Linked DNA regions of Chloroflexus aurantiacus J-10-fl. The protein of the gene in region 1 interacts with the protein of each later gene in a pairwise test. Links are inferred from orthologs where the notes say so. Each region holds a gene or a part of one and is shown on either strand. Other genes may lie near its edges. The genes, in order: dps and CAUR_RS13700.

Region 1 (15,594 bases):
GGGTGCAACCGGGCTATCTTCGTCAACCCAGCTCTCGCCGTGATCGCCGTAGGCGGCGATACTCGACGCCCACAGGTAGGTACGCACCGTGCGAGAGCGGACCGACATCGCAATCAGATGCTGGTTGCCATCAATGTAGAGGGCGCGTAGCAGTGCCGGATTATCGATTGGCATCCGGTTCGTGAGATTGAAAACAACGTCAATCTCGTCAGTAATCCCATCGATGGTTTCGGGGCGGGTGAGATCACCGATCCAGACTGCCATCCCACGAGCGGCAAGGCGTTCAACAACTGGATCTTCGGCGCTGTAGACAAGACCGCGCACGCGATGGCCGGCGGCTAAGAGACGCGCTGCCAGTCGCGAACCGATGTATCCCGCCGCGCCGGCAATCAAGTAATGAGTCATAGGTCACCTCGTCGTGTAGGGGCGGGTGACTTCACTGACACCGCCCGACTGTCATAGCAGGCTGCACATCGGTGGATGCGGTGCTTGTCTGTGAAGGTGCAGCAGGTTGCTCATTATTGTAGCACGTGATACCCACAGTCGCTAGCGGAAATTTACCTGACAAAAGCTGGGCAATAGGTGGACTGGAATGTAGAGGTTTTAAACATCCGGGCAGGAGGTTGTTACTACAGGAGAGGTAGGGAGTCTCCACGCTCTGATGGTAGAACTTATTTCATCCAGGTTGCTACCTTTGTGATCACAGAGACACGGAGGGCACAGAGGATGGGCATAACCCGGGTTGCTACCGTGAGGCGTGACGTAGCGCGTCCATAGAAACTGGCTGCTCCTCACATCGTTCATGCGGTTACGCCATCCGGTGTTGTGTGCAACATCGTGCTGTACAGCCGTGGCCTGCTCACAGCATAGATGGCAACTTGAGTTATTTCATAAAAGCTGTGCGGTCGTGCTACCCACCATCGCACAGGCTCAGGAACACTTGTCCGCTCACCACACCAACGATGCGGTTATTCCTGCGAAGTGATCTACTCTCCAGGCAGGCAAGTCCCTTCACCGTCTGCCCGCTTGATTGCCTCGCATAGGTTCTGAACAGCGGCTAAATCCGGTAAGCATGCAGGGGTAGAGCAATCTCTACCCCTGCATGGCGTTTCTGACAGGTTACCAGACACTAGTTACGGAATCCGTTCGTAAGCCGGTAAGGTCAGGAATTCCACAAACTCTGGATCGGTTGTAATCTCGTCAAACAGCTCGGCAGCCTCTTCGTAGCGACCGTCTTCGTAGGCGGGACCGAGTATCTCACGAACCTTGTGCAGCTCTTCAGGCAGCATCTGCCGGAAGAGTTCCACCGTCACTTTGCGACCATCCTCCAGTACACCCTTCGGGCTGCGAATCCATTGCCAGATCTGGGCACGCGAAATCTCGGCGGTGGCGGCATCTTCCATCAGGTTGAAGACCGGAACACAGCCGTTGCCGGCCAGCCAGGCGCCGAGGTACTGGATCCCAACGTTGATATTCAGGCGCATACCCTGCTCGGTGATCGGTTTTTCCGGCCCAAATGCCAGGAGATCGGCAGCAGTTACCTGCACATCATCACGCTGACGGTTAATCTGGTTCGGCGTTGGCATTAGCCGGTCGAACACTTCCATCGCCACCGGAACCAGACCGGGGTGGGCCACCCAGGTGCCATCGTGGCCGTCAGAGGCTTCACGCTCCTTGTCGGCCCGCACTTTTGCCAGCGCTGCTTCATTGGCAACCGGATCGTTCTTAATCGGAATCTGAGCCGCCATACCACCCATCGCGTGGGCGCCACGGCGGTGACAGGTCTTGATCGCCAGCAGTGAATATGAACGCATGAAGTGGGTAGTCATCGTAACCAGTGCCCGGTCGGCCAGACAGAAGTTGGGGTCGTTGCGGAACTTTTTGATACACGAGAAGATATAATCCCAGCGTCCACAATTCAGACCGGCTGAGTGGTTGCGCAGTTCGTAGAGAATCTCGTCCATCTCGAACGCCGCCAGAATCGTTTCGATCAAGACCGTGGCCTTGATAGTTCCCTGGGGAATGCCGCGCAACTCCTGGGCCAGCACAAAGATGTCATTCCACAACCGTGCTTCGAGGTGGCTCTCCATTTTGGGCAGGTAGAAATAGGGGCCACCCTGCACATCGATGGCAGTCTGGGCATTGTGGAAGAAGTAGAGACCGAAGTCGAAGATAGCACCAGAGATCGGCTCACCATCAACCAGCATATGCTTTTCGTTGAGATGCCAGCCCCGCGGGCGAACAAACAGGATGGCCGGATTGTTGTTCAGGGCGTAGTGCTTGCCTTCAGGGCTGGTATATGTAATGGTACGACGCAGAGCATCGCGCAGGTTGATCTGGCCTTCAACCTGATTCTGCCAGGTTGGCGTATTGGCATCTTCAAAATCGGCCATGAACACCTTTGCCCCTGAATTGAGCGCATTGATGATCATCTTACGGTCAACCGGGCCGGTAATCTCAACGCGCCGATCCTGAATCTGGGGTGGGATGGGGGCAATCGTCCACTCGCTCTCGCGGATATGGGCTGTCTCAGGCAGAAAATCCGGTCGCTCGCCTGCATCAATTGCGCGTTGACGTTCAGCGCGGCGGGCAAGCAGTTCCAGACGACGGGTATTGAAGCGGCGGTGGAGTGTGGCCAGAAATTCCAGTGCTTCGGGAGTGAGAATCTCGGCGTATGCGGGAGTAATCGGTGCGGTAATCGTCACGCCAGCCGGTAACCGGGAGGTGGTCATGCAAACCCTCCTTTCATAATGTGAAAAACCTTTTCGCCAGTCATTATACCAGAAATCGGTTATCACGTTGTGCAGCGGCAAGGTTGTGTGTGCCGAAATATATCACCACAGAGACACGGAGGACACAGTGGATGGGTGTAACCTGGGTTGCTACCGTGAGGCGTGACGTATGACATCTACAGGAACTGGCGGCTCCTCGTTGCTACCTTATATCTCACCACAGAGACACGGAGGACACAGAGAATGGGTGTAACCCGGATTGCTACCGTGAGGGGTGACGTATGACATCTACAGGAACTGGCGGCTCTTCACATCGCGCATGTGGTTACACTCTATGGTGTTGCGTGCAAGGTTGTGCTGTTCAGCCTGGCAGTCAGCCGCCGAGGTCTGCTCACAGCGTAGGTGGCAACTTGGATTATACTAGAACTTGTTTCAAAAAACATCTACCAGAAGTTATCTCATTCTACCGACCGACTCCAGGATCGTGACAGGCACACCGCATCCGCGTGACCAGCCGGATCAACAGCATGCCACGCACCGGATCGTAAGCACGGCTGGCGCGGCAGCATGGCTGCCGCACTCCAAACGACGCAACACACGGATGATGGGCGAGCAAGGCAACCAATGCAGCACGTGATGGCACTGGAGATGGTTATTAGAGCGCGATAGGACAGCTTTTTATGACATAAGTTCTAACTCAAGTTGCTACCTTTATCACCACAGAGACACGGAGGACACAGAGAATGGGTGTAACCCGGATTGCTACCGTGAGGGGTGACGTATGACATCTACAGGAACTGGCGGCTCCTCACATCGCGCATGTGGTTACACTCTATGGTGTTGCGTGCAAGGTCGTGCTGTTCAGCCTGGCAGTCAGCCGCCGTGGTCTGCTCACAGCATACGTAACAACTTGAGTTGAGCAACCACAACGTCCACCGCAACCAGGAACTCCGGCGCAGCGCTCAATGCTCCCCACTTCCGCACTGCAGGAGAAGGAGCGGGGATGAGGACGTTCTGGTCGTCCTCAAGTCCTATCCCTGCTATACGCTCGAACGTTCTGCCCGCCCTGCAAGCTGGCGGGGACAGGTAGGAAGACTTCTCTATGACCGGCAGGATGCTCGGTGCGACACGCGCGTGGCGTCGATCACGGTCGGTGTGGAAGCACGGCTTCCGCACTCCAATCATTTACCCGTATATACCACGTAGTCGCGCCATAAGCCGAAAAACCGGGTACAATAGAGGCGATGTACCATTACACGAGGAAGCCTATGCCAGAGTATATCGCCACTATTGGTCTTGAGATTCATGCTCATGTGTTAACTGCCTCGAAGATGTTCGATGGATGCAGTACCGATTATGCCGGTGCACCGCCGAACACACGTGTATCGGTGGTGAGTCTCGGTCTCCCTGGTGCACTACCGGTACTGAATGCCCGTGCGGTAGAGCTTGCAGCGCTCTGTGGGCTGGCGCTCGGCTGTCGGGTGAACGAGCGCTCAATCTTTGCCCGCAAGTCGTACCCTTACCCCGATCTGCCGAAGGGCTTTCAAATAACCCAATACGATGAACCACTCTGTAGCGATGGTGCTATCGAGATACGGACTGCTGCCGGTGAGGTGCGTCGCATCGGTATCGAGCGGCTGCATATCGAAGAGGATACCGGTCGCCTGATTCACAGTCCTGACGGTGCCTCACTCATTGACTACAACCGCAGTGGAATGCCACTGATGGAGATTGTTACCCGACCTGATATTCGTACTCCTGAAGAGGCGCGCCTGACGTTCGAGAAGATTCGGCAAATTCTGGTCTGGATTGGTGCCAACAGTGGTAATCTCGAAGAAGGTGCATTGCGCTGTGATGCCAACGTGAGTGTCCGCCCGGCAGGCTCTGAACGCTTTGGGGCGAAGGTTGAGATCAAGAATATCAATTCGTTCCGGTTTGTGGAACGGGCATTGACGTATGAGATCGAGCGCCAGATCCGCATTTTAGAAGCCGGTGGTACTGTCGAGCAAGAGACGCGCGGCTGGCGAGAGGATCTTGGCCGTACCGAAGGGCAGCGCTCGAAAGAGTACGCGCATGACTACCGGTATTTTCCCGAGCCTGACATTCCGCCACTGGTGCTTTCGCCAGAATGGATCGCTGCTCGCCAGGCTGAATTACCTGAGCTGCCCGATGCCCGCCGGGCACGGCTGATGGCAACCCACGGCCTATCGTGGCAAGATGCCGATTTGCTAACGCAGGAACGGGCAATTGCCGATTATTACGAGGCGGCAGTCGCAGCAGTTAACCGTCCTGATGGCGCAAAAGAGGTTGCGAACTGGGTGTTGAACGAAGGGTTCCGTTTGCTGAAGGATCGGGGCGAGCCGGCAACGGTGCTGATCGAACGGATGCCGGTACAGCGATTGGCAACGCTCATTGATCTGGTACAGCAGGGCACGATTACCCGCGTCGTGGCCAGGCAGCTCTTCGAGGAGGTGTTTACGACCGGCGCCGATCCGGCAGCACTGGTGGCCGAGCGTGGTTTGACGCAGATTAGCGATGATGGCGCCTTGCTGGAAGCAGTACGTGCAGCGCTGGCCGATGAAAAAGCGGCAAAAGCGATTGCTGAATATCGCAAGGGTAAGACAACGGCCATCCAGTTTCTGGTGGGTATGGTCATGCGGGCAACAAAGGGGCAGGCGAATGCCCAGCGGGTACGTGAATTGTTAGAGGCGGAACTGCAATGACGCTGGCCGGTGACGAGTCTACTACAGTCAATCCACTCACGCTGATGGAGTCGGCGCGGGAAAAATACACCCTGGCGCGAGCGCGTCGCGAGGTACCGGAACTGGCCCTGCTCAGCCTGCATGGTGCGATTGAGGATACGTTGCGTGCTCACCTTTTGCGCATCAGATCATCGGCAGCGCTCGGCCCTTTTGCCGGTGTCCTGACGGCGATGCAGACGCTTGATCAGGCGCCACTTAGTCCAGAGGAGGTTGATGCTGTCCAGCGTCTGCATCGACTGCGTGGTCGGATCGCCCGTGGCGAGCATCTGGCGGTGACCGGTGAGACTCTGGCGGCCTATCAGCGGCTGGCGGTCATGCTGTTACCCCGGTATGGGGTGCAGGTTGTACCGCCAGCCGAACCGGATCGCCCTCGATCAACCCGACCCTTGCAGGCGCGGACAACGCTGCCTGACGATGAGCCGGTGCAGGTACGTCTCCGTGATCGCCATACGCAGTACGATGATGCACGGCGGATCCGGGCACTCGGTGATCGGGGTCTGTCCGATCCGATGGCTCGCAATGAGCGTGTGCCGGTTGTGCCGGGCTGGATTGCTCCCACCTTGATTATTGTGAGCATTTTTGTGATCGGTATGGCAGTTGCCCTCTTCCTGCAAAACCCAACGCCATCGGTGTTGCCGACGGTCACTGTTGGCGGGTTGTCGCCGGTACCGACCGGTCAGGCTCCGGGATTAGCACCAGGCGAAACACCGATTACCGGACAAACGCCGTCGCCTGCATTTGCAGACGTTACGCCAACCACTGAAGCACCACCAACTGCTGCTCCGACAGGACTGGCAGTTGGAAGGAGAGCGACTGTCAGTAGCGAAATACCTGCTCTCAATGTTCGGGTTGAGCCGGGGACCAATGCGGCAGTTCGAGTTGCTCTGGCACCCGGAACCGAGGTGGAGATTATTGCCGGCCCGGTTGAGCGCGATGGACTGACGTGGTGGCAGGTGCGGAGTGCCGGTATTGAGGGATGGTGTGCCGGAGAGTTGTTACAACCATTACCGTAAATAGTGGTATAATGGGAAGCCGAACAGTTACGGTATGGTGCGCCGGAGTGGCGAAAAGGCAAACGCTGCGGTCTTAAAAACCGCTGGGGGAAACCCCTTACGGGTTCGAGTCCCGTCTCCGGCACCATGGTGCGATGAAGAGCGGCCATCATGGTCGCTCTTCTGATTCTGTTCAGAGTGGGGCGAAGTCTGATGGCACGGTTATTCTATTGAGCGATGACATCAGAGCAACTCTGAGCGTAGGGTAATGTTAAATCTTCATGACAGTTTCCTGCCATCGGGTCTATGCACGACGCAGATCGTCCGGCGAACCCGGCTGTAGGGGCGGGTGCGGTAGGGGCGGGTTTAGAACCCGCCCCTACAATCCTGTTACGAAGGAGTCCGGCGTGTCCAGCGCCAGCTTTCCAGCAGAAGGGTGAGGCCAACGAGCAAGAACAAACCGGGTAACAGTAGTCGTGGTATGAGAAACAGTACCCCTAGCCCGAACAGCCAGATGGCGTTACGAATGCCCGAGGTAAGTGTTCCCCGCCGCAGGTGAATGATCATCTGGGCAATGCCGAGTACCATGAGAAAGTTGGGCCAGATCATCGGTGGTAGCCGGAAGATGACCGGGATCAGGAGTGCAGCACCGATGAGCAACAGGGTAATCCCTGCATCAAACTCGTCGAGACGTGCCTGTCGTGGTTGAGGTGGGGAGACGGTACGTGGCACGTTGCTGGCTGGTTGTCCGGCACTACGCTGAATGGCTTCGCCGCAATACACGCAAAAGCGCGCATAGGGTGGATTGGCGGTGCTGCATACCGGGCAAGTAATGGCTGCATCAGCCGTCGGTGGTAGCTGAATGGTTTCACCGGTTGCTACACGTACCGCAGTGCCACATTCGATGCAGAAGCGAGCATCATCGGGTAATACTGTGTTGCAGCGGGGGCAATGCATAGCCTTCCCTTTCTATGCTTACCGTGAAGTGCAGGGTCACGATTCGGTCAACTCAGGTGGGCTAAAGGCCCGTGCGCCCGGTTTGCTTCGCCTCGTTCTGCACTCTGCAAGAGTCCGGCATGTCTGTCAGTATGACGCTCATGGCCCGGCTATGGTTGCACTATTCGCCGTAGACAGGCCAACGCCTCCCGTTGCATCAGGGCGGGTGCTTCGTTGAGGGCTATGTCGCCGATGGTGACGCTGTACAGGTAGGACTCAACACCGAAGATAGCACAACGCGCTGCCGGTGTGGGTGGTAGGCCAGGGGCACTTGCAGCGTGAACTGCCGCTGCTGCACGTCGTGGATCGGATTGAATGCTGGTATCGGTAAGCAGGCTGCTCAGGGCGGGTAGCCTCCCTAGTGCTGCACTCAGGCGTAGTTGAACCTCCGGTTGATAGAGGGTCTTGAGCAGGGCAGTAATATCGGTGGTGGTAGCCTGACCAGCGCGATGGCGCATCAGGAGACTGCCACCGATTAAAGGTTGGGCCGGAGCGCCGGCAAAGGCCGGCAATGGGGCAACTCCAATCTGAAAGGTGTCACTGATCGTCTGATATGTCTGCCATGCCCAGTCGCCATCAATCGCGTAAGCCGCCATTCCCTGCGCCAGCAGACGTTGACCGCGGGCGTAGCTGTCACCATTGCGAGGCGCGGCCCGGTACAGGTCGCGCAGCAGGGTCAGGGTGGCCGTCATTGCCGGTGTATCAAGCGTCGGTTCGCTGCCATCGGGAGTCGTGAAGGAGCCGCCGGCAGCGTAGAACCACGGGGCCATCCAGCGCGCTGCGCCCCAACCCTGCACAAAACCGGCTCGCTCTGGAGTGCGTGCGGTCTGGGCTGCCGTGACGAGATCGGTGGCTGTTGTCGGCAATGCGCGGTCGGGCTGATACAGCAAGAGGAGCATATCTTGGGCTGTGATTGGTGCACCCCATACCGTGGTGGATTCACCGGCAAGGCTGCGCAGGCCGGGTAAGAGATCGGCGGGGAGATCGATGTCCAATGGCGCCAGTGACTGATCGGCTAACAGCCCGACCAGCCCCTCTTGATTGGCCCAGATCAGGTCAGGTGGGGGTAAGCCAAGCAAACGGTCGGTAGCCAGACTCAGCAAGAGGCCGTCTGGATCGCGTGGAACGATCAGCACTTCGATGCCTGCAATCTGTGCTGCCTGCTGCAATGCATCCGCGACAACGGCCTGTGCTGCGACCGGTTCTGCCACCCAAACAGTAAGCTGACGGGGAGCGGGTGTTGCTGTTGGTGCCGGTGTCGCCGTTGGAATCGCGGTGTTGGTTGGAAATGGTGTTGGTGTGGAACGGATCGCGACAGGAGATGCCACGGCGGTGGCGGTTGGTGCAGGTGGCGCAGCAGCACAGGCAGAGCAGATCAGGGCCACGACGCATAACAGCGTCATGGCACTGATAGACCGTAGGTGTACGCTGTTATCCTTGCAGATGTGCCTCAAGGAACCAGAGGTCTTTATCGATAGCACGGGCAATCTCGGTCATCAAATCAGCCGTTGCCTGATCGCTTAGCTCAGTCGCAAAATCGATCCCCTGGCGGGTGGTTTGGGCATATGCGGCAAACCTGTCGGCGAGCGCCGCCACATGGCTCAGGCCGTCAGTAATATCGGTGGGGTATTCGGGTATCCGCGATGCGGCAGCAGCCATGCGAGCGGTACCTAGCGGCATCCCGCCCAATGCGGTAATGCGCTCGGCCAGCAGATCGACAAACCCATTCAGCCGAGCGGCAAGCTCGTCGAAGAGTTCGTGAAGTTCCAGAAATTGTGGCCCTTTGACATTCCAGTGCGCCTGTTTGGCCTGGCTCATCAGATCGAAGGTGTCAGCCAGTTGTTGGTTGAGCATAGTAATCAGCGAGCGACGGCGCTCGACGGGAATGTCTATACGGGTAGCAAATTCCGTAGTCTGTGCCATGTCTTCCCTCCTTCCTCTTCTCGTCTTACCCAAAACCGTAGTGATGACGGTTGGTTGTGGCGATGACAGCAGGAAAGGGTGTCATCACTGATGCTTTCATCATACCAGAGTAAGGGTAGTTTTGCCAGTCCGGGGGTTATACTACACGTAACTCAAGTTGCTACCTTTGTCACCACAGAGACACGGAGGACACAGAGGATGTGCATAACCTGGTTTGCTACCATGAGGCGTGATGAAGTGCGTCCATAAGAACTGGCTGCTCCTCACATCGTTTATGCGGTAATGCCACACGGTGTTGAGGGCAACATAGCGCCGATCCTGGCAGTCAGCTTCCGTGCCTGCTCACCGTGTAGGTGGCAACTTGGGTTACACGTATGGAACATGTTTCGATGGCAAAGATGCGATTCGCTGGTGCAACCCTCTCGCTCTGAGGGGTGGGCTGGGGGCAGAGGCCCGTGTAGAGCGCATTGCGGTGCCGGTGCTGGATGAAACCGGCTCAACATCTGGAAAGAACGAAACGTGTCGTGATGGCAAAGATGCGATTCGCTGGTGCAACCCTCTCGCTCTGAGGGGTAGGCTGGGGGCAGAGGCCCGTGTAGAGCGCATTGCGGTGCCGGTGCTGGATGAAACCGGCTCAACATCTGGAAAGAACGAAACGTGTCGTGATGGCAAAGATGCGATTCGCTGGTGCAACCCTCTCGCTCTGAGGGGTGGGCTGGGGGCAGAGGCCCGTGTAGAGCGCATTGCGGTGCCGGTGCTGGATCAGGCCGGCTTAACACCTGGAAAGAATACATAGTGATAACCGCAGATCGGATTGCGGTGGCGATGAATTTCACTCCTGCCGGCTCACGGGCGCTGGTAACAACCGGTCATCCGATATTTGCGACCGGTTTGGGGGGAACTGATGGGTACTATGTGACGATGCCGTGGGGAAGGTAGCATACGGTATTGTCACTAGCGAGGCACACATTGCGCAAGAGCGAGTATAATGCCGATGCTCCAGGCATGTCTTGTGGGCAACCCTGGTATTCGATTTGGAATGGGGTATTCGTTGTGTCAACAGTTTCCGAAACAGCAATTGCCGAGATTCATCGGGTCACGACCGCGATTCGTGAGCAAATTGGCCGTGTTATTGTCGGTAAGGAAGCGATCATTGATTTGTTACTGGCCGCTTTGCTATGCGAAGGTCACGTGCTGCTTGAAGATGTGCCGGGTACTGGTAAAACGACGCTGGCGCGCACGCTGGCCGGTACGTTGGGATGTACGTTTCAGCGGATTCAGTTTACACCGGATTTGTTGCCGTCTGATGTAACCGGGCTATCGTTCTTCAACCAAAAGATCGGTGAGTTTCAGTTTCGTCCCGGTCCGATCTTTGCCCAGATTGTGTTGACCGATGAGATTAACCGGGCCACGCCGCGCACTCAGAGTGCGCTGCTCGAAGCGATGCAGGAGCGGACGGTGTCGATTGATGGTGAGACGCGCCCGTTGCCGCGTCCCTTCCTGGTGATTGCGACGCAGAACCCGATAGAGCTGGAGGGTACCTTTCCGTTGCCGGAAGCGCAGCTTGATCGGTTTTTAATCAAGGTCGCTATGGGGTATCCGAGTGCAGTGGAAGAAGAAGAGATTGTGCAGCGGTCGCTGACACCAGCGGGTAATCTGTCGTTAGCGCCGGTTGTGAGTGCAGAGCAAGTCAGAGGGTTGCAGGAAGCGGTGCGTGGGGTTGCGATCAATCCACCGGTACGGCAGTATCTGGTGGCGATCACGCGGGCGACCCGTGAGCGGGCCGAGATCGAACTCGGTGCGAGTCCACGTGGTTCGTTGGCGCTCGCTCATCTGGCACAGGCGCGAGCAGCGATGGCGGGACGCAGTTTTGTGTTGCCGGATGATGTGAAGGCGATGGTGGTACCGGCGCTTAACCATCGGCTCATTCTGACCGCCGAGGCGCGTCTGCGTGGGCAGACGACGACCGCCATTCTCGAACAGATTCTGGCTCAGATACCGGTGCCGGTAGAGGGTGAGGGAGTGACGGGGTGATGGTTGTGTGTCGCTTGTCGGCAGTCCAACCGGGTATGTGGAAGCATGGCCGGTCGGTCATGTGCCAGAGCGGTGGTGTCTCCGTGCCTGAGACGAGAGTCACGTAACGACATGGTTCGCGCTGTGACCTGTGCCGGATCGCAAGTACGGCTGGCGCGGCAGCATGGCTGCCGCACGCCAAATGATGCGTCACAGGCAATCCGGTCTGGGCAGCAGTATTCCCTCCGGCGCAGATGCACCCTCGACCCGCAGCGGTACCGCTACCCTAGGCGCCGGATCGCGAGTACGGCTGGCGCGGCAGCATGGCTGCCGCACGCCAAACTGTGCGGCACGCGCATGACGAGAGGGAAAGGCAACCAATCCAGTGGATGATTTCAGCGCAGATGGATGCAGGTGCTGCTCGTTTCCATAACGGCTTGCCCGGTGGAAACGCCGTTCTTTGTCTCTGCACACAGGTCACCGTTAGTGTGACGGTGCGATCACGAGCGGTAACTTCTGGTAAACTACTTAATCTGCCGGGGCACGACCATTCTGTAAGCGCAAAATGGTAGGCCAGACCTCATCTGCCGGGAGTGGATGCGCAAACAGGTAGCCTTGCAGGATGTCGCAACCCATGCTGATCAGCGCCGAGCGTTGTTCAGGTGTCTCAACCCCCTCGGCGATCACTGCCAGACCCAGGCTGTGGGCCAGGTTGATGATTGCGCGGAGGAGTGCACGGCTGTTGGTGACCATATTGCTTTGCTCGTCGATGGCCCGCACAAACGCCTGATCAATTTTCAGTGCATCGAGGCGAAGCTGGCGCAGATAGGCCAGTGAAGAGTAGCCGGTACCGAAGTCATCGAGCGCGATACGTATACCAAGTTGACGTAACTGATCAATCTGGCGGGCAGCATAGATTGGGTCATCGAGCATCACTCCTTCGGTGATCTCCAGCTCAAGCCAGTTTGCCGGCAGCCCACTGGAATGTAAGATCGCAGCCACTTCAGAGACAAACTCGGGTCGTAGTAACTGCCGGGCCGACACATTGATACTGATGCGCAAGAGAGGGTAGCCGGCCTTGTGCCAGGCCATAGCCTGGCGACATGCCTCGCGTAACACCCAGGAACCGATCTCGATGATCAGATCACTCTCTTCGGCAATAGGGACAAATTCACCCGGTGGGATCAGTCCGCGTTGTGGATGATGCCAGCGCACCAGTGCCTCGACACTGGCAACCTGTTCGGTAACCAGATCGTACTGTGGCTGGTAGTAGACGATCAGTTGCTGACGTTCAATGGCGCGCCGCAATTGAACTTCCAGTGCCAGCCGGGTATGAGCACGGCGACTATGTTCGGGCCGGTAGTGTAAAAACCCGCTTCGTTTAAATTCCTTTGCCCGATGCATTGCACTGTCGGCATTTTTGAGCAGCGTCACACTATCGACGCCATCGCGTGGAAAAAGACTGATACCGATACTGGCGGTCAAACGCAGCTCCTGTCCTTCATGGATATACGGCGTCTGCAATGCATCGAGGAGACGTTGAGCTGCAATATCGGCCAGCCGGGCATCGGGCAAATCGGGCATCAGCAACAAGAACTCATCACCACCCATCCGACCAAGGGTGTCTTGTGGACGGACGCAGGCGGCAAATGCCTGACTGACGTGTTTCAGGAAGCGATCACCAATCGGATGGCCCAGCGAGTCATTCACCTGTTTAAAGCCATCGAGATCGATGAAGAGCAAAGCAACCGTATGTCGGCGTTCACGTGCATCACGCAATGCCAGCTCGATCCGCTCCTGGAGGAGATGGCGATTCGGCAGACCGGTCAGAGGATCGTAGCGCACCTGATAGTGGAGTTGGGCATTCAGTCGGGTATGATCGGCGATCAGGTTGAGCAGATCGGTAATAACACGGAGCAGCGACTGATCACGTTCTGGCATCCAGTCGGTTTGGGTGTGGAAGATAGCCAGTGCGCCATCATCACCGGCGAGTGGCCAGAGCCAGCAGCCGGTAACACCGTACTGGCTCAGTTCAGTCCAGTGGGTATGTACATTAATCGAGATTGGGGTTGTGGTGCGATGGTGATGGGCAAGTAATTGTCGAATGCGTGCTTCAAGGCGTTCAGCTTCATCGAGTAGTCGTTCACTTGAAGCTGTTGCATGCCCGTCAATGCCTACCCATACCAGCCAGTGCGGTCGTTGCCGTTCGATCAACTCCACCAGCCTGGTCAGAACTGTGGTTACTGGACTATGTTGCAGGAGGAGCGCCAGGATTTCTGAGCGATCATGTTCGAGGAATGCTGCCAGTTTCTGCGCACTAATATCACGATGTAACGCGATAAAGTGGGTAGTTTGTCCATAATCATCGGTGACCGGTGACAGACTCAGATCAACCCAGATTGGTTCACCGATGCGCGTGTAGTAGAGCAATTCAAGGCGAATCGGTTTGCGCTGTTCCATTGCCTGCCATAGAGTTTGCAGGCTCATCACATCGGTAGCGGGGCCGTGCAAAATGCGCAGGCTACGTCCGATCAACTCATGGGTGGCATAGCCGGTCAGGCGGCTACAGGCTGCGTTCGCATAGCGAATAAATGGCCCGGGTGAATATAACGGCTCTGCATCAAGGATCAGTACAGCATCATTGGTATGGATCACAACCGACTCGAGCAGGCGGAGGCGCTCCTCAACCTGTTTGCGGCTGGTAATGTCACGGACAACAATCAGCGTACCACCATTTGCCAGTTCATCGTGGTGAAGCGGATCAATGCTGACATCGACGATGATCGTGCGACCATCGGGTAAGCGGTGCAGGAGTTCACCGCGCCATCCTGGCGTATGGCTGAGCGGGTTCCATTCGACGGTCTGCGCGGGTAATGGCTCAGCGACAAACAGGCGTGAAAGCGGTTGATCCAGCACCTCGGCGGGATTGACGCCGTAAAGATAGGCGGCCATGTCATTCAAATAGACAATTGCACCACTGCGATCAGTGACAATCACCGCCTCGTTGATTTGGGACAAGACGTGGACTTGCAGGTGGAGGCGACGCTCGGCTTCAATCCGGTCGGTGACATCGTAGCCAAAAGACAGTACTTGCGGTTCGCCTGCACCTTCGATCAGAACTCCCTGTACCTCAACTGCACGCACCACATGATCGCGGGCATAGATGTGATAGAGCATAGGAGGAAGAGGTTGACCGTTGCGTAATGCCTGCCGGCGTTGCCACATAATCGCGTGTTCGTCAGCAGCCAAAAATTCGGTAATCGGACGGTTCAACAGCTCTTCAGGGGTGTTCACACCAAAAATGCGTGCGCCGGCGGGATTGCAATAGCGGATAATTCCATCAGGCAGGCTGCTGATGATAATCATCATTGGTGCCAGTTCGAGGAGCTGGCGGTAGCACACATGATGGCTACGTAATGCATAATCGGCAGCCAGCAATGGGGTGATGTCGTAGCCACTCAGCACAATGCCGTTAATGCCGGGATGTTGCTGGCGATTACACGACCGCAATTCAAAGATACGCCAGCTCCCGTCGTGATGCTGCAACCGCACCCGCAAGGGTTGAGATTGATATTGACCGACTGTCAGTTGACTGAGATGTTGTTCGACAGCAGTGGATTCGTCAGGATGCACTAATTCGCAGAAGTGGCGGTTAAGAAGCGCAATCGGTTCGTAGTCGAGTAGAGTAATAAAGGATTGGTTAACAAAACGAATAGTATGATCAATATCAAGAATAACAATGATTTCAGCAATACATTCCAACAAACCTCGCCAGGTTGTTGCGATGTCATCATAATCGAATTGAGACGAGATAGTGTTGTCAGTCATACTGGCAGTGATAATGTGCTGATTTCTTTACCGACCTCACGAGTATACCGCTTTTACTGCATGACGTTACAAGAGTGTATACAGAAATAGATACCTGCTCCTGCATGAATAAATTGTTAATCAAGCAGGAGCAGGCATCGGTGTGCTCAGCTACATTTCTGGCGATCAGGTCAGTAGTTGCCACACATCGAATCCTAATGAAAAGAGAATGATAAACAGAATAACACTGGAGAGTGGGAGCATATCAAAACGGCGCGGGTGACGGGTTTGCCAGAAGTAGCGTAAACTGCGCACGAGCATGGTTATTGCCAGTAGATCAAGCACAATAACGAGGGGGAGTGAAATATC
Region 2 (15,441 bases), 530 kb from region 1 along the record:
ACATGGGTTAACCGGGAATTACGGGCTGGATTGGGACCGTATCAGCAACCGCCAACCATTCGATTACAAGATGGGTTGACACTCACCATCTCACTTGATGAGCCGGCTGAGTGGATTGCCATGAAGCGATTTCTGGCTCAGGGCCGTGATTCGGTGACATGGCTGGCAGCAGTGAAAGCAACCGCAGCGGCACTTCGTACCTATTTCGATGGTCAGCTCGCGCCACCTGTCGTGGTGACGACCGATGTTACCGGTTGGTTACGGGCGCCATGGCCGATGGGTACGCGGGTCAACCATCTTGCCTACTTCGATCATCTTTACCCAATGGTCGATACCGGGGGTGATGGCAACAATGAAATGGTTGACTATCTTGGCCGGCGAAACGTGCAATACAATAGCCACGATGGTCATGATTATGTTTTCCCGGATGCACCGTTCTCCACTCCGATCCTTGCTGCCGCAAGTGGTACGGCGTATGCGTTTCGTGAGTCACGGGGTCTTGGCGTTGTCATTGTTCATCCCAACGGCTACGAGACCGTCTACTGGCATTTGAGTGCATTTGCACCCATCTTCAACGAGGGCAATGGGGTGCGCGTTGCAACCGGTCAGCAGATTGGTGTGAGCGGTGCCAGTGGGGTGAGCGGAACTCCGCATCTGCACTTTGAAGTCCGGCGCTGGGAAGGGGGTATTCGCAAACAGGTTGATCCGTATGGCTGGTTCGGCCCCGGCCCCGATCCCTGCCCGGCCTACGCCGGTTGTGCAGCCAGTACCTGGCTCTGGCATCCTGATCTAATCGGCACCTACGATTTCACACCGCCTGATTACATGCCACCAGTGTCTGACACCACACCGCCAATTGGTACGATGCGTGTCGCACCGCCCGACCATCTCCGCCTTGCCGTGAGTTTCGATGGGCATGCGCTCCAGACAGTTGGTCAGAGCATCCCATACCTCAGTGGCAATCCACGCTTTACCGGCGGTCGCTTCGGTCAGGCAATGGTGAGCGACAACGCCATCGTTGCCTTACCCACGACCGGCAACCTCGATCTTGAACGAGGAACCATAAGTTTATGGGTTGAGATACCGACCACCTTCCCCGGCAATAGCCTTAATCGCCACTATCTGTTTGCGACGAGTGCCGAACCGGAAGGGGTGCCTGTCTATACTGGAACCCTGGCCCTGCGCCGGGATCGGTCTGGAACCGATAGTCGTGCGCAGTGGACGTTCTGGACGGTGGGTGATGCCACCAGCGGCGAAGACCTGCTGAGCGTACCGGATACGTTGAGTGCCGGCTGGCACCATTTTGCGGTGATCTGGGATGCTGCGAATGGGTATAAAGCCCTCTACATCGATGGCGTGTTGGTTGCCGAGCGGAATAACGCCGTCTTACCGTATCTTCCTGGTGCGCTGCTGTATATCGGACGCTTTAGCGCCGGTAGTCCCGCTGCCGGCGTGGCAATTGACGACCTGGCGATCTTTGCTAATCCCTTATCACCAGCCGAAATTGCTGTTCTTGCCACAGCACCAGCCCTGTCCCCCGATCCGGTCGTTGTCAATGAACCCACAATCCGCATTGACACCAATGCTATGGACGACAACGGTGGCATTGTTGCGGTGACGTTGAGCATTAACGGTGAGCAGAGCGATCCGTTACCGTATTACGACAGCTATCGCTGGAGTTTACCGTCAGTTGAAGGCGATCATGTGGTAGAGGTGTCCTACGTTGATCGAGCGGGAAACACGACTGTTGTATCGCAGACAGTAACGCTCAATCTGCCACCACGTGCCGGCATCCAGACTGAGTGGCTCGAAACTGACACTGTGCGATTGCGCTTCGATTCCCACGATCAAGATACACCACTGGATGTACAACTGAGTACCACCCCCGATTTCGCCACGGCAGCCTGGCTACCGCTGGTACCGGAAATCCGCTGGCGATGGGAGGCTGGCGAAACCCGCCAGCTCTTCGTCCGTGTGCGTGATGCAACAGGACTGGTTAGTGAGCCGATGGCTGTCCCGCTGTGGCATCAGGTCTTTGTGCCGTTGATGCAGCGGTGATTGCGTTGCCTGCCAGCACCGGCAATAAGCTCTACTGCCGAAGCTGTTGGGAATGAAACCCTACCATCGGCGTGCTGGATCATTCCGTTACACACAATTGAAGATGACCACCCTTACATTAATACACTATTCAAAGCATACACATCATCAATGCTTAATGTCGGTATTACACTCATTTAATACAACTTTTTTATATTGGTAGATGCATGTGTCCGTGTGTAAGCTTAAAGGAACGGTTGCCATGTATCTACGCAAATTGACCACGTTCGTCATTGCTGTGCTGTTGCTCGTTGTGATTTTTCCACTGCCCGTCCTCGCGTCATCAATCCACCCCACATTCACGCTTCTTGCTACGTATTCAACCGGTCTTGGCGAAGCTTCTGCTGAAACTGTTGCGGTCAGCAACAATCGCTTGTACGTAACGAATAGCGCCGATAACTCACTCGATATCGTCGAGCTCAGCGATACCCCCAGTCTGACTCGCACCAATCGTATCGATCTCTCTGCCTACGGTGCTGGACCGAATAGTGTTGCAGTACGGGGCAATCTGGTTGTGGTGGCAGTTGAAGCTGATCCGAAAACCGATCCCGGCTCGGTGGTCTTTTTTGATGCCCAGGGACAGTTCATCAATCAGGTTCAGGTTGGTGTATTACCTGATATGTTGACATTCACCCCGGATGGCGCACGCCTGTTAGTTGCCAACGAAGGCGAGCCAAATGATGACTACACGATTGATCCCTATGGAACAATCAGTGTTATCCCAGTCGACGGTGATATTTCAGCCTTGACCGATGCTGATGTCATTAGTATAGGCTTTGCCGATTTCGAGATTAGCGGTGCCCGACGGAGTCAATTTGATACGGATACCCGCATCTTTGGGCCAACTGCAGGTGATCCTGATGCAGTGCAAAAGAATCTGGAGCCTGAATATATCACGGTAACTGCTGACAGCCAGACTGCGTATGTTACCCTCCAGGAGAATAATGCCATTGCCAGAATTAACCTGCAAACTTCCAGTGTCGAGTGGGTGCGCTCACTCGGTTTAAAGAATCATCTGCTGGCCGGCAATGGATTGGATGCCAGTGACAGGGATAATGCCATCAACATTGCTAACTGGCCGGTTTACGGTATGTACCAACCGGATGCAATTGCCTCCTACACGGTTGGAAGTCAGTTGTATCTGGTAACTGTTAATGAGGGCGATGCACGAGCTTACAGTGGTTTTAATGAAGAGGTGCGCCTGGGAAGCAACAGTTATCAGCTCGATCCTACCGAATTTCCGAATGCAACTGCACTGAAAGCAAACACAGCCCTGGGCCGCCTGACTGTTAGTAATGCGAGTGGTGATTTCGACAACGATGGTCAATTTGACCAGATTCACGTATTTGGTGCTCGTTCCTTCTCGATCTGGAACGGTAACGGCGAGTTAGTATTCGACAGTGGCGACCAGATTGAGAGGATCGTTGCTGCAACGTATCCTGAATTTTTCAACAGTAACAATGATGAAAACGACTTTGATAGCCGGAGCGATAACAAAGGTCCCGAACCAGAGGGGCTGACGCTTGGTGTGATCGGCGGTCGAACCTACGCATTTGTCGCACTGGAACGGCAGGGTGGTGCTATGATCTTCGATGTGAGCACACCTGACATGCCGACATTCGTGCAATATGTCAACAATCGCACCTTCAGCGGTGACACTGTTGGTCCGGATAGTGGCCCAGAAATCGTTCTCTTCATACCGGCAAACCAGAGTCCAACCGGACGGGCATTACTTTTCCTGGCCAATGAGATTACCGGGACAGTCAGCATATACGAGGCAGGCTGGCGAGTCTTTATGCCAATTATTCAGCGCTCATAACTGGTATCAGAGCCTGTTATGCACATTTGCCATCGAAGGTAGTACGCTTGAGCGCGAGGGGGTGTAAGGTTGGACGAATATCGATCTGAACCTCACCACTGCCTATTGCAGCATAAACGACAAACCAACTGCCGTGATAGTCAAATAATGGGCATGAATGCCACTATGTTGTAACATGCTGCACTCAAATGGACCAACGGAATAGCTGTGCTCAGGATCGAGCTATAAGCATCTGGCGTAACATGCAGTGAGTGCGGAAGTAAGGCTTCCGCACTCCAGACAGACGGAATCGATCCGTGAGGTGTGGAAGATATACTATCAAGCAGGGTTGCTTCCTGAGGGGATGGATGATTTCACGTATGACCTACAACATTCACAACAGGTTCCAGTAGCAACAAGGATCACGTTCCTACATTGCCTGTCATCCGTTCGATCACCTTCCCCGCCACCAGGCCAGCACCAGCCCACCGAGCAGGTGTAATGCCAGCACACTGACAAAATAGACCGTGTGCGGCCCTACCGTCTGGCGCGCCGCATCGGGGGTGAGGATGGTTTCGATGCGGGCAGCCACGAAGGGCGTGAAAAAGTAGAGCGCACCACAGCACGCAGCGGCCAGACGCCACTCGTGGCGCCGGATAGCAATCCATCCGAGCAAGCCACTGAGTGGTGTAATCAGAATGACCAATGCCAGCCAGCGCAAGAGTTCCGGGCTGCGATTGTCACCGATCTGGGTGTAGACTGCGACAGCAATAATCCACCCGGCCAGGCTGGCAAGCACAATGGCAAAGAATGTCCGGTAGTCGCGCATCATGGGTTTACGCTGTACGTTTCAGTGCAGAAAGGCGCTGTAACCGACGTTCGATCTGCGCTGTGAGTTTTTCGATGGTGGTCTGTTGTTCGGCTATTGATCTGGCGATCTGCTCGAACTGATCTTCGAGCTGTGCCAGGGTCGCGACGTAACGCTGACGCAATGCCCCCTCTTCACCAGTGCTGCGCAGTGGTTCAATGGTCTGGCGCAGGTGTTGCTGGCGCTCCAGGATACGTCGCTGTTCGACTTCGTGTTCGGCGATCATCCTGCGCGCCTTGTCAATCTGGCGGTAGAGTTTGAGCACTCCGCTAAGCTGCTGAAAGGTCGCTTCGTCGAGCAGTTTGTCGCGGAGGAAGTGTTGCAACTGTTCGCCGGTGAGACTGCTGATTGACTGGCTGCGCGAGAGTAGCCGTCGCTCGCACACTGTGAACACCGTTTGATCAGCAGCCGGTACATTCACTGCCCAACGTGCGATGAAACCCTCTTCGCTGAGGGGCGGTGGTGTGTCTATCAGTTCGGTATGAGCAGTGCGGTGATGCTCGATGATCACGGTAGATGGTGTATGCAGAGTGCTGATGATCGTATATTGCCGGAACAAGAGCATATATTCATCGATCAATAGATCACTATCGTGAAGCCGAATCCCGTGGAGATGGCGGGTCTCATGCGTCGTTTCCAGTACCGTCACCCCCAATTCAACAGCGTGGAAGACAGTGAACCCGGCACCGGCACGGGTGAATGGTAGTACCGCTTCACCGGCGTATTCGCCATTGATCAGCACGGTGACCGGCCCTTGCTCCAGGGTGAGGTCAGTCTCGTTCTTGAGCCGAATGGCGGCCAGGGGGTGTTTGTCCAGCCGACGCTGATTGTACACCAGCTCTCGCGCCCCGCTGATCTGTGATCCAACGATAGGCGCCATTGCCGATTGACCTCGTCCGACACTGACCGGCTGCGTGACCCGATACGCAAAGAGCGCCCCCTGATCTTCACCCACCGCGACCGCACGTACACTGTCGGTTACCGTCTCAATGGTCAGGGCGGGAGCGGGGGCAGGTGCTGCCAGTGCCATCGTTTCCACTGCTTCCAGCATCATGTCGTATTCCTGTGCCGGCATCTTCCGCATACGGGCCATCGGTTTTGGCTGTGGGCGCGGTACATCACCCAGCAAGGGGCGTTCCGGCGTCTGCGGTTCGTATAGACGATACCGGAACGAAACCGGCTGGCCGGCAACCAGCGTCACCGCAACATCGACCAAATCTTCCTCAAGCTGATTGTCGAACAGCCCCCAACCCTGGAGGAAGCAGCGTGACGCACCATCGGCACCATCCTCGCAGAGCAGACGATAGCTAACCCGCCAGGCCGGTGCCGGCGCCACGTAGCCGATCAAGAGATCGTGTTCACCCGGTGTCAGGTGTACGGTCGCCGTGCGGTTGCGCTCGTCGTTTTGGGCAGCGCGCAAAAAGAAGGACAGATCGTGATGCGCCTTTTCATCGACAAGTTCAACTCGTAACAGATCATCGAGCGCAAACGGACGCACCACCCGCTCTTCCGCGAGGTAGAGACTCACAATAGCTCGACGCAGCGGTTTTTCATCTTCGACATCTATCCCAATCACCTGACCGGTGATCGTCTCGCCCTGTTTGCCGGTCAGGGTCAGGCGCACAGTGCGTCCACGCAGATCGCGCAGCAAATCGAGCAGGCTCCGTTCGTTCGAGAGCTGAATGCTCCCGCGAGCCAGCAGCGCGGCGCGGTCTTCAGGGGTGGCAAAGTCGATGTTGCGCACCTGGCCGCTGCGGTCAATGACAACCAGACTCTTCAACACGTCGTCCATTGCCGTCAGGGGAAAGGTGAGCGTTAAGGTGTCACCGCTGAAGGTGCCCTGTCGTTCAAAATAGCCAACACCGTGTTTGTAGAGCACCATGCGCTTGATGGGTAGACCGGTCATGGTGTGTCTCCCTGTGAAGCCGGATCAATTTGAATTGGATTGTAGGCAGTGTACACAAGACGGCTGAAATCGGCAATTGCTCCGCCGAGCAGCGAGTCGGGCCAGGCTGCCCGATCTCCCAGTGGCTTGTAGACGTACACGGCCAACACATAATCACCACCGGGTGAGCGTACAATCCCGGCATCAGCCTGGGTGTTGTCAATCCATCCCGATTTGTGCTCGACCCGTACTCCCTCTGGCAGACCGGCAACCATCCGGCTATTGTCGCCATTCTCAGCCAGCAAGTCGAGCATCTCCTGACATCGATCTGGATTGAGCAGTTCAAATTTCTCAAGCAGCACACCTTCACCGCGTGCACACTCGTCAATCATGCGGTAGATCTGCCCGATAGCGTAAGGAGTTGCCCGCAGTGCGCAACCGGTCTCGGTATACGGCGGCTCGCCGACCGGGTCTCTTGGCCCACAGCGATACCTGACGTTGTACAGCCGGATGTAATCGGTCGACTCGTAAGGGACGTAGAGATAGAGATATTCCAGACCAAGATCGGCCAGCATATCACTCATCTCTTCGGCACCGCGAAATGCTAGATCGGTACCGGTACCACCGGCGCCGGCAGCCAGTATGTCATTTGCCGCCAGGTTGTCACTCTCGATGATCATGAGGCGCATGCGCCGCCACTGGCGTTCGGTAAAGGTTTCAAGTTTCGTGTAGGCATAGAGCATAATAGCCGTCTTGATCGTGCTGGCGCCGGGGAAGACACTGCGCGCATTCACCGCGACTTCAGCGCCGGTGGCGAGATCATACAGATAAACCCCAGCCACACCATCCCATGCCTCAGCCATTTCTTCGAGCTGGGTGGTAAGTTGTTCAAGCGAAGCACGCGGCTGTTCGGTAGTCGGCCAAAGAGTCAGCGCAATCGGTTCGGTTGCCCGTCCACGGCGTAGCAAGCCGCTCACAATCTCCAGCGAGCGGTCGAGATCAATCGCCCGGCCGGGAATGTAGGCAAAGCTCCGTGACAACACGTCAGTTGACGTGATAACTGTGACCTGGGGTGGCAGAGCCGACTCGGCAGCAAACGTCGTCATCTGCTCACGGAGGGCTGTTTCATCGAAGCTAAGCTGGAGTGGTACACGTACCGGCGTACTACTCCCCAACGCCGGCGCTGCCGCAGCCAGCAATGCAGCCGGGTCGGCGTGCAGATTAATTGCCGTCGGCTCAATTGTCTGCGTATATGCACCGGCAACCAGTCGCAGCGGCGTTACCCTCGCCGACAGCGCACTGCTCAGTGCTGCTTCTGCCTCTGCAACCGTCAAGCCACCAATCGGCACACCGGCAACTTCAGTGCCGTCGGCGTAGACCGGTACAGGTGTCGGAAGCGGGGTAGGGATCACCGGTTGCGTCGGCGCAGCAGCCAGCACCGGTTCAGAGGGCATTGAAGCACGAGGTGTTGATGTACACCCGGCAATGAAAGCCATGCAAATCAGGGCAATGGCAAACAAACGGGGCCGGAGATTCATAGTTGGGCAAAACTCCATCTTTCAAAATGCGGGACGCATGTACCAGGTCGGAAACGTTACTGTTCATCAGGCTCAAGATAAAAGGTTAACGGGTAGCCGGCCTCGCGGGCTGCATGATGAGCCTGATAGACACGCTCTTGCGCTTCTTGCAACGGGAGTACCGTTACCAGCGCACGCCCTTCATAATGGGCAGTAAGCATCACCTGTTCGGCACGGGCCAGATCAAGCCCGAAAAAGACACGCAACACGATGACGACAAAATCCATGGGAGTCACGTCGTCGTTCTGAACAATAACCCGGTACGGCCGTTCAAGTTCCTCATCGCTGGCAACCGCAAATGAGACGGCAGGCCGCACGGTGACTGCTGGTTGTTCAGTTGACATGGGCTCCTCCGTCAACTACTGTTGTACCATCAAATCCTTCTGGCAGTATAGCATAAAGCATCACTCATCCCGGCGACGGCGTCGTTTCGCTGCCAGTAGTGCGGCAATCCGCTCTTCGTCGCTTTGCGGTAAGGTAGAGGTTGGGGCTGGCGCTGATGAAGATGGTTTCGCCTCCGGTGGTTTGCGCTGCGGTCGGCGGATGACAACAGGACGCCAGTCGGGCACTGCGACAAAGAGTCGACGTAGCGCAATGTCTACTGGCAATAATGCCAGTGCCAGCCAGATTAGAGGCATGGTTACCGGCCAGACCTCGTACACCGAACGTTCTGTTGGAGCAAAGATCAGGTCTGGCGGCGGATTAACCTGACCACCGGTCAATGCTGCAAGTTCGGTCATGAGGCCAGGATTCGCCGCAAACTGTCCATACTCCGGTGAGTAGTTCACCGTCAGACCGGTGGCAACCGTGCCGAGCGGCATCCCGTTGCGGTCAGTTGCACTCACCTGTACCAGATACGCTCCCATCTGATCGATGGTGGTGATCGCACGATACCGTCCAGGCGCGATCTGCACAAAATCTGGCACGACTTCATCGGCCAGGCCACTAATGCGACTGCGAATCTCGCCCAATTCAACAGGCAATCCACTGCGATCACGGGCCTGAAGGTCAATTTCAACTCGATCTGCGGTTACCGTTGCGCTGAGCGATAGATAATCATCACTATTGAGTGGGAGTACTTCAGACACCAATCCGGCGGCAAAACGGGGAAATGCTGACCAGGATAACCATGCAGTCGCCCAATGTCCGGTCATATCACTTGCCCAGGCCAGCACCCGCCCAACACCGATCTGGGCCGTCGCCAGGAGCGGCGATCCGTCATCGGCGACCAGGAGCACCCGACTGATTGACCGTTCGGCAACGACATTCCGCCCTTGCAGTGGTGGCAAAGCGCTGAAATTGCGCAGCCATGGTGTCGGTAATGCAAGTGCAGGTGTGAAAGGCTCTTCTACCAGATCGCGATTCGCCACCCGGACAGTCTCTTCCAGCAGAATCTGTGGCAGAGCTTCGGCTTGACGAACAACGTAGTATTTACCGCCACCGATCTGCGCCACTCGTTCGAGTTCTGGATCGGTATTCAGACCAATCGCCACCGTACTGACCGTAACCCCTTGTGCGCGCAGGTTGGCAACCAGATCGGCATATTCAGTCTCGGAGACACCATCGGTCAAGAGGATCACATGTCGAATCCGGGCATCAGCCGTGGCAATGGTCTCGGCTGCCAGTGCCATTCCGCTACGAATATTTGTGCCGCCACCGGCAGATAATCGACTCAGCGCATCTTCAATTGTCGCCAGATCAGGGAGTGGTTGCAACGGTAAAATCACATCGGCAACGCTATCGAAGGCGATAATCGAGAGCTGATCCTGACGCGATAACCCAAGGCTCGCTTGAAATGCCGCTTCACGGGCCAGATCGAGTTGGGTGCGCAAACCGTCCACGAGTTCGCTCATACTCCCGCTGCGGTCGATGACCAGCGTCAGCGCCAGATCGAAGCGTTCCTCGCGCGATGGCGGATCAAGCGAAACCGGAAATAACGACTCGAGCAGAGAACGACGCCAGCCTCCGGCGCCGAACGATTGGGGGCCACCAATGAACAGCAGTCCACCGCCCAGATCGCGCACGTAGGTCGTCAGGGTGCGCTGAAGTGCCAGCGAAACCGCGTTCGCCGGTGTGTCAACTAGAGCAATCGCATCGAAGGAGCGCAAATCGAGTGGATTGGCCGGCGCCTGCATCGGTGTCTGCACCGTCACCTCAATCCCTCCGGCACGCCATGCTTCGGCCAGTGCCAGTGCCTGTTCCGGTCCCACCGTTAACAACAACACGCGCGGTGGGCCACTGACAAAGGTAAATGCCACCGCCCGATTGTTGGCCGGCTGGGTATCGAAGGGAGCAATCAGACGCGCTTCAAAGCGGCGAAACCCACTCTCGCGTGCCGGTACAGAAAATGCAATCTGATTGCGACCGGGTGTCACCGTCACGGACTGTTCGGCCAGCAACTGACCATCAGCGATCAACTGCACCGTCGCCGCGCCCTCGACTTCACTTTCAATCTGAACAGTTAGCGGAATGTTCTGATTGATGTCAGCCGTCGTCGGTGCCTGTAAGGCCGTGATCAGCGCATCAGGGCCGCGCTCCGCCGACAGGATGACGACCTCAATCGGAACGCCACGGGCAGCCGCCAAACGAGCGGCTGTTAACGCCTGACCTGCATTCTCACCGCCATCCGAGATCAACACCAGCCGTCGATGCATCGCATCGGGCAAAATTGCCAGTCCCAATTGGATGGCGTCTTCAATATTGGTGCGTGAACCGGCTACCAGCGCGTCGATCCGGTTCAGTGGACGGGGCGGTTCGGCCACGCGCTCGACCATTGCTCGTGCGCCAAACACGATCACGGCCATACGGTCGTCGGGATCGGCGGTAGCCACCGCCTGCTCAATAAAATCGAATGTTGCTACCCGTTGGGCAGGTGAGACTGAGTCGCTAACATCGAGCAGAAAAACCGTGGCGGTAGCATTCACCGGTCGACCGATCTGAAGGCCGGCCACGGCCAATACGAGCGCTGCCAGGATCAGACAACGTACCACCACCAGCAACCATAATCGCACACGCCCAAGGCGACGGTGGAGATCAGTACGACCCAGCCAGATCAGCCCAAGCAGAGGAATGGCGAGCACAAACAGCCATAATGCTGCCGGCTCAACAACGCTCAGCACCATTCAGCTCCGTTCCAGGATAGTAGTGCAGTATGCCGTACCATCGTATTGAGAGGAAATGACGCCGGGTAAACAGAACCCACAGCTTGAGAAGACGCAGATAGCGTCAACACACCCTATGGGTTCACCCGCACAACGACCAGCGTCATATCATCGTGAGCGACTCGTCCTTCGGTAAATCCATGGATTGCCGATAACAGCCGCTCTAGCAGATCAGCGGGTTCCAGGTGTCCCAAATGACGCACCAACCGTTCAAGGCGGTCAAAGCCAAACATCTCACGCTCACGATTCTGGGCTTCAACCACACCATCAGTATAGAACACCAACGTATCGCCAGGAGCCAGATCGAGTTCGAGCTGATTGTAGCGGGCATCACGTTGCATGCCGAGTGGCAATGCGCCGGCGGTTTCCAGGAAGGTCGTGCGTCCGTCGGCGTGGCGGAGCAACGGTGACAACTGACCGGCATTCGCCAGGATCAAGCGTTGCGCGATTGGATCGATCAACGCATATCCCAGGGCGACAAAGGTATTACGTGGTACATCATCGACCAGCCAGCGGTTGGTCTCGGCCAGCACCAGACGCGGAAATTCATGATTGCGCGCTTCAGAGCGAGCAGTGGAACGGGCAACCGCCATCAACATTGCCGCCGGTAACGACTTCCCGCTCACATCACCGATAATGACCCCAATCCGTGAGCCAAGATCGATCACATCGTAGAAATCACCACCTGTCTCACGGGCCGGTAAACAACGGGCTGCGACCCGCAGTCCAGGACACACCGGTAACTCCTGTGGAAAGAGGTTTAACTGAATCTGGCGTGCAATCGCCATCTCTTGTTCCACCCGGGCCACCGACTCCTGGTAGAGTTGCGCATTCTCGATTGCCAGTGCTGCGTGGTTGGCAAAGGTCAGTGCAACCTCCAGATCACGTTCGTTGAAGGCATTGCGATGGTATGAATCAATATTTAATACGCCAAGCACACGCCCCTTTGCGATAAGCGGTACCCCCAGCCAGGTCAGAATATGCTCACCCATATCGCCGGGCGGCCAGATTGTACGATCAGGTGGCGCAACCAATAAGATAGGGCGTCGCTCGCGAACGACCTGGCCGGCACCGCTATCGGCAACCGGTAGCGTTCGCCCTAACGGCACTTCATCAGCGGGCCAACCACTGGCAGCCGCAATCCGCAAGATTGGCCCATCGAGCAACATGATGGTTGATGTATCGTAATTAATAACCTTACGCAGCTCTGCCAACACGAGCTGTAAGACTTCGTGGGGGTTGAAGCTTGAACTCAAGACGCGGGCAACTTCGCGCAGTGTCTCCGCAGTACGGCGCTGCTCCTGTTCAGCGGCGAAGAGCAATGCATTTTCATAAGCCGTCGCCACCGAGGTTGTTACCGTCATCATCAGTTCCAGCTCCTCGTCGGCATAGGAGCGTGGTTCGCCAAAGCTGTCAAACGAAATCGAGCCAAACACCCGATCACGGCTGATCAACGGCACAATCACCAGCGAGCGCACCCCCATCTCACGCCACCGCTCGCGTGATACCGCTGCCCGTGGGTCACTCTCAATATCAAGAATGACCTGTGGACGACGAGTGGTGCGCAAGGCATCAACCAGCGGATTCTGCCAGAGATCAATCACAGAACCGACAATCCCGGTTGGTGGATATTCTGCTGCCACAATCCCGGTTTCTTCGTCTTGAAACAGCACCAGGCCGGTGTGATCGGCCCAGAAGAGCTGCACCAGTTCACGAGTGGCAATTTCGAGAATCTCTTGCTGGTTAAGGTGAGCAGCCAGCAAGCCGGCAATGCGATTAACCAGTGCCATACGGGCTGCCTGGCGTTCGGCTGCAATTGCGTGGGCCTGCGCAGCCTCGAACAGACGTGCATTTTCGCGTACCTGACGCTCTCGCTCTTCAAACAACTGTACTTTTTGTACGGCCAGGCTAATCAGGTTGGCAATCTGAGCCAGCACATCAACCGTATCATCATCATAACGATACGGACGCTCGTCCTGGAGTACCAGCACCCCGATAGCGGTTTGATTGTAAGACAGGATAGGCACCCCGACCCACGAGCGCATCAGATGCACCGAGCCGATCTGGTGCGGTTTGATCCCCATTGCGTGGATTCTGGCACGTTCAACCGCCAGATCATCAAAGCGCAGGGGCTGGCGATGGGTGAGGAGCCAGTCAGAAAGGGAGGATGGTGGCGGTGGTTTACCAACCAGATCATGCCCGATCTGGCGGTCGTGTTCAATAAATGTCGCATGCTGTACCCGGCGCGAAACCGGATCGCAGAGCAGCAAGTAAAAGACCGATGCGGTTGTCAAATCGACCACAACCCGCCGGGTTTCGTTCAAAATGCGCTCAAGGTCGTAGGATTCTGCAACCAGCTTGCCAATCTGATTAATCGCTTGCAGCTCGGCAATCTGGCGTGAACGTTGGGCTAGCAACGTCACATTCTTGACGTGCAACGATAACTGGGCGGCAACATTGCCGAGAAACTCCATATCGCGAGGCGTGAAAGCGTTGGCCTGATAGCTCTGAACCGAGACAACGCCGATTGGTTGACCATCACGGTCGAGCAGGGGCCACCCCATCCACGACCGCGCCATTCGTTCAGCACCGATGATGACCCCTTCGACATCAGGCAATGAGCTGATCTCGTGTGACAGGTCGCGTAAAAAAATCGGTTGCCGCTCCCGCAGAATACGGGCGGTGAGTGAACGTGGCGGCGGAGGTTGGCCGATCCAGAAATCGAAAAACTCTCCTTCATCGAGGATAATCCCGTCACTAATCAGATGGCGAACCGGATCGTAGATCACCATCGTGAAAGCGTCGAGATTGATACAGTTCTGCAAACCCAATGCCGCCCGCTGAAGCAATTCGCGTGTCGTCTGCACCGTTGAGGCAGCCAGACTGATCTCACGCAATGCACGTAATTCCGCAATCTGACGTTCACGTTGTTCGGTAAGTCGGTTATGTTCGACCAGGATCGCAATCTGGTTCGCCACCGCCTGCGCCAGGGTTAGCTCATGGGGGGCCAGTTCGCGTGCTGAAAAACCAAACAGGCTCAATGTTCCCAGGACCTGACTTCCGACCACCAGTGGCATATTGATGGTCGACTCGAAGGGCGGGAAGAGATGCAGAGGAAATGTTGCCGGATCGTAACGAGCCTGCCAGTCACGGTCAATAATTCGTGGCTGTCGTTTCAGAACCACTTCACGCAAGGGGCTGATTTCGAGCGGGATTTGACGAGTTTGTTCAATGTATTCCTGGGCAAACCCTCGCTGTGCGCACAACACCAGTAGCGAACCCGTCTCATCGAGGAGACGAACATTACCGGCATCGAAATGTAGGGTCGTAATCGCAATAGCCAGTGCCTGATCCAGGACTTCGTGCAGGGATCGTGTATCGACCAGTGTTGCCGCCAGTTCACTCAGTGCCGCTAATTCTTCGCGCCGCGCTGCTAACTGTGTGGCTAATTCCCGACTGAGCCGATCCTGCTCTTCAACCAGTACCGCATTTTCCAGCGCCAGCGCAATGACATTCGCGATCCGCTGCAACAGATCGAGCGTTTCGTGGTTGTAGCGGCCAGGCTGATAACTTTGCAGTGAGATCACACCAACCACTGCGTCACTAATCATCAGCGGCACACCGATCCACGAACGCGAGAGTTTTGAGGTATTGCCGAATGGTACCGGCGGTAGACTGGCATCGCGTTCGGTCAACAGATCGCGGAAGAGCATTGGCTCACGCCGGCGGACAATTAAACCGGTCAGGTAGCCATACTCACGATTTTCGAGAAAGTCGATCTGCCCCTCATCGTAAAGCAGTGCGGCCTTAAAAATCTCTGGTCGCTCATCACAAAAGGCCAGATAGCAGGCATCAAACTCAAAGACATTGTGCAGCTCGCGCACAATTGTCTCGAAAATAACCCGTAACGACGGACGGCCACGGGCGGCAAGACCAATCGCGTAGAGCGCAGCCAGAATCTGCTGGTCGCGCTCTTGTTGCAGACGCAATGCGTCACGCTGGCGTTGCAGATCGCCTATCAGTTGTCGGCGACGTGCGGTACGAGTCATGCTGCA

What was found.
Region 2: the proteins of dps (region 1) and CAUR_RS13700 interact in binary tests that used the Escherichia coli proteins (3 or more experiments, as listed by UniProt). The link is inferred for Chloroflexus aurantiacus J-10-fl from one-to-one orthologs.

Annotation. Positions count from the first base shown.
Region 1 is NC_010175.1:3,999,162-4,014,755, forward strand. What follows is about bases 7,660-10,585. They hold dps (DNA starvation/stationary phase protection protein Dps), read right to left. Parts: upstream 9,406-10,585; coding sequence 8,914-9,405; downstream 7,660-8,913. Other genes in these bases: CAUR_RS15665 (sugar ABC transporter substrate-binding protein), read right to left, coding at 7,660-8,885; CAUR_RS15680 (hypothetical protein), read left to right, coding at 10,201-10,344; CAUR_RS15685 (AAA family ATPase), read left to right, coding at 10,411-10,585. Outside these bases: CAUR_RS15630 (NAD-dependent epimerase/dehydratase family protein), read right to left, coding at 1-405; aceB (malate synthase A), read right to left, coding at 1,134-2,732; Asp-tRNA(Asn)/Glu-tRNA(Gln) amidotransferase subunit GatB, read left to right, coding at 4,001-5,455; CAUR_RS15650 (SH3 domain-containing protein), read left to right, coding at 5,452-6,507; CAUR_RS15660 (zinc ribbon domain-containing protein), read right to left, coding at 6,877-7,443; more of CAUR_RS15665, read right to left, coding at 7,593-7,659; more of CAUR_RS15685, read left to right, coding at 10,586-11,439; CAUR_RS15690 (sensor domain-containing protein), read right to left, coding at 11,947-15,246; CAUR_RS15695 (hypothetical protein), read right to left, coding at 15,412-15,594.
Region 2 is NC_010175.1:3,474,071-3,489,511, forward strand. What follows is about bases 6,907-9,679. They hold CAUR_RS13700 (ATP-dependent Clp protease adaptor ClpS), read right to left. Parts: upstream 8,570-9,679; coding sequence 8,243-8,569; downstream 6,907-8,242. Other genes in these bases: CAUR_RS13695 (serine hydrolase), read right to left, coding at 6,907-8,186; CAUR_RS13705 (VWA domain-containing protein), read right to left, coding at 8,630-9,679. Also shown: CAUR_RS13675 (LamG-like jellyroll fold domain-containing protein), read left to right, coding at 1-2,058; CAUR_RS13680 (choice-of-anchor I family protein), read left to right, coding at 2,300-3,916; CAUR_RS13685 (hypothetical protein), read right to left, coding at 4,350-4,727; CAUR_RS13690 (hypothetical protein), read right to left, coding at 4,732-6,669; more of CAUR_RS13695, read right to left, coding at 6,666-6,906; more of CAUR_RS13705, read right to left, coding at 9,680-11,347; CAUR_RS13710 (GAF domain-containing protein), read right to left, coding at 11,461-15,435; CAF17-like 4Fe-4S cluster assembly/insertion protein YgfZ, read right to left, coding at 15,432-15,441. UniProt on the Escherichia coli protein: Involved in the modulation of the specificity of the ClpAP-mediated ATP-dependent protein degradation.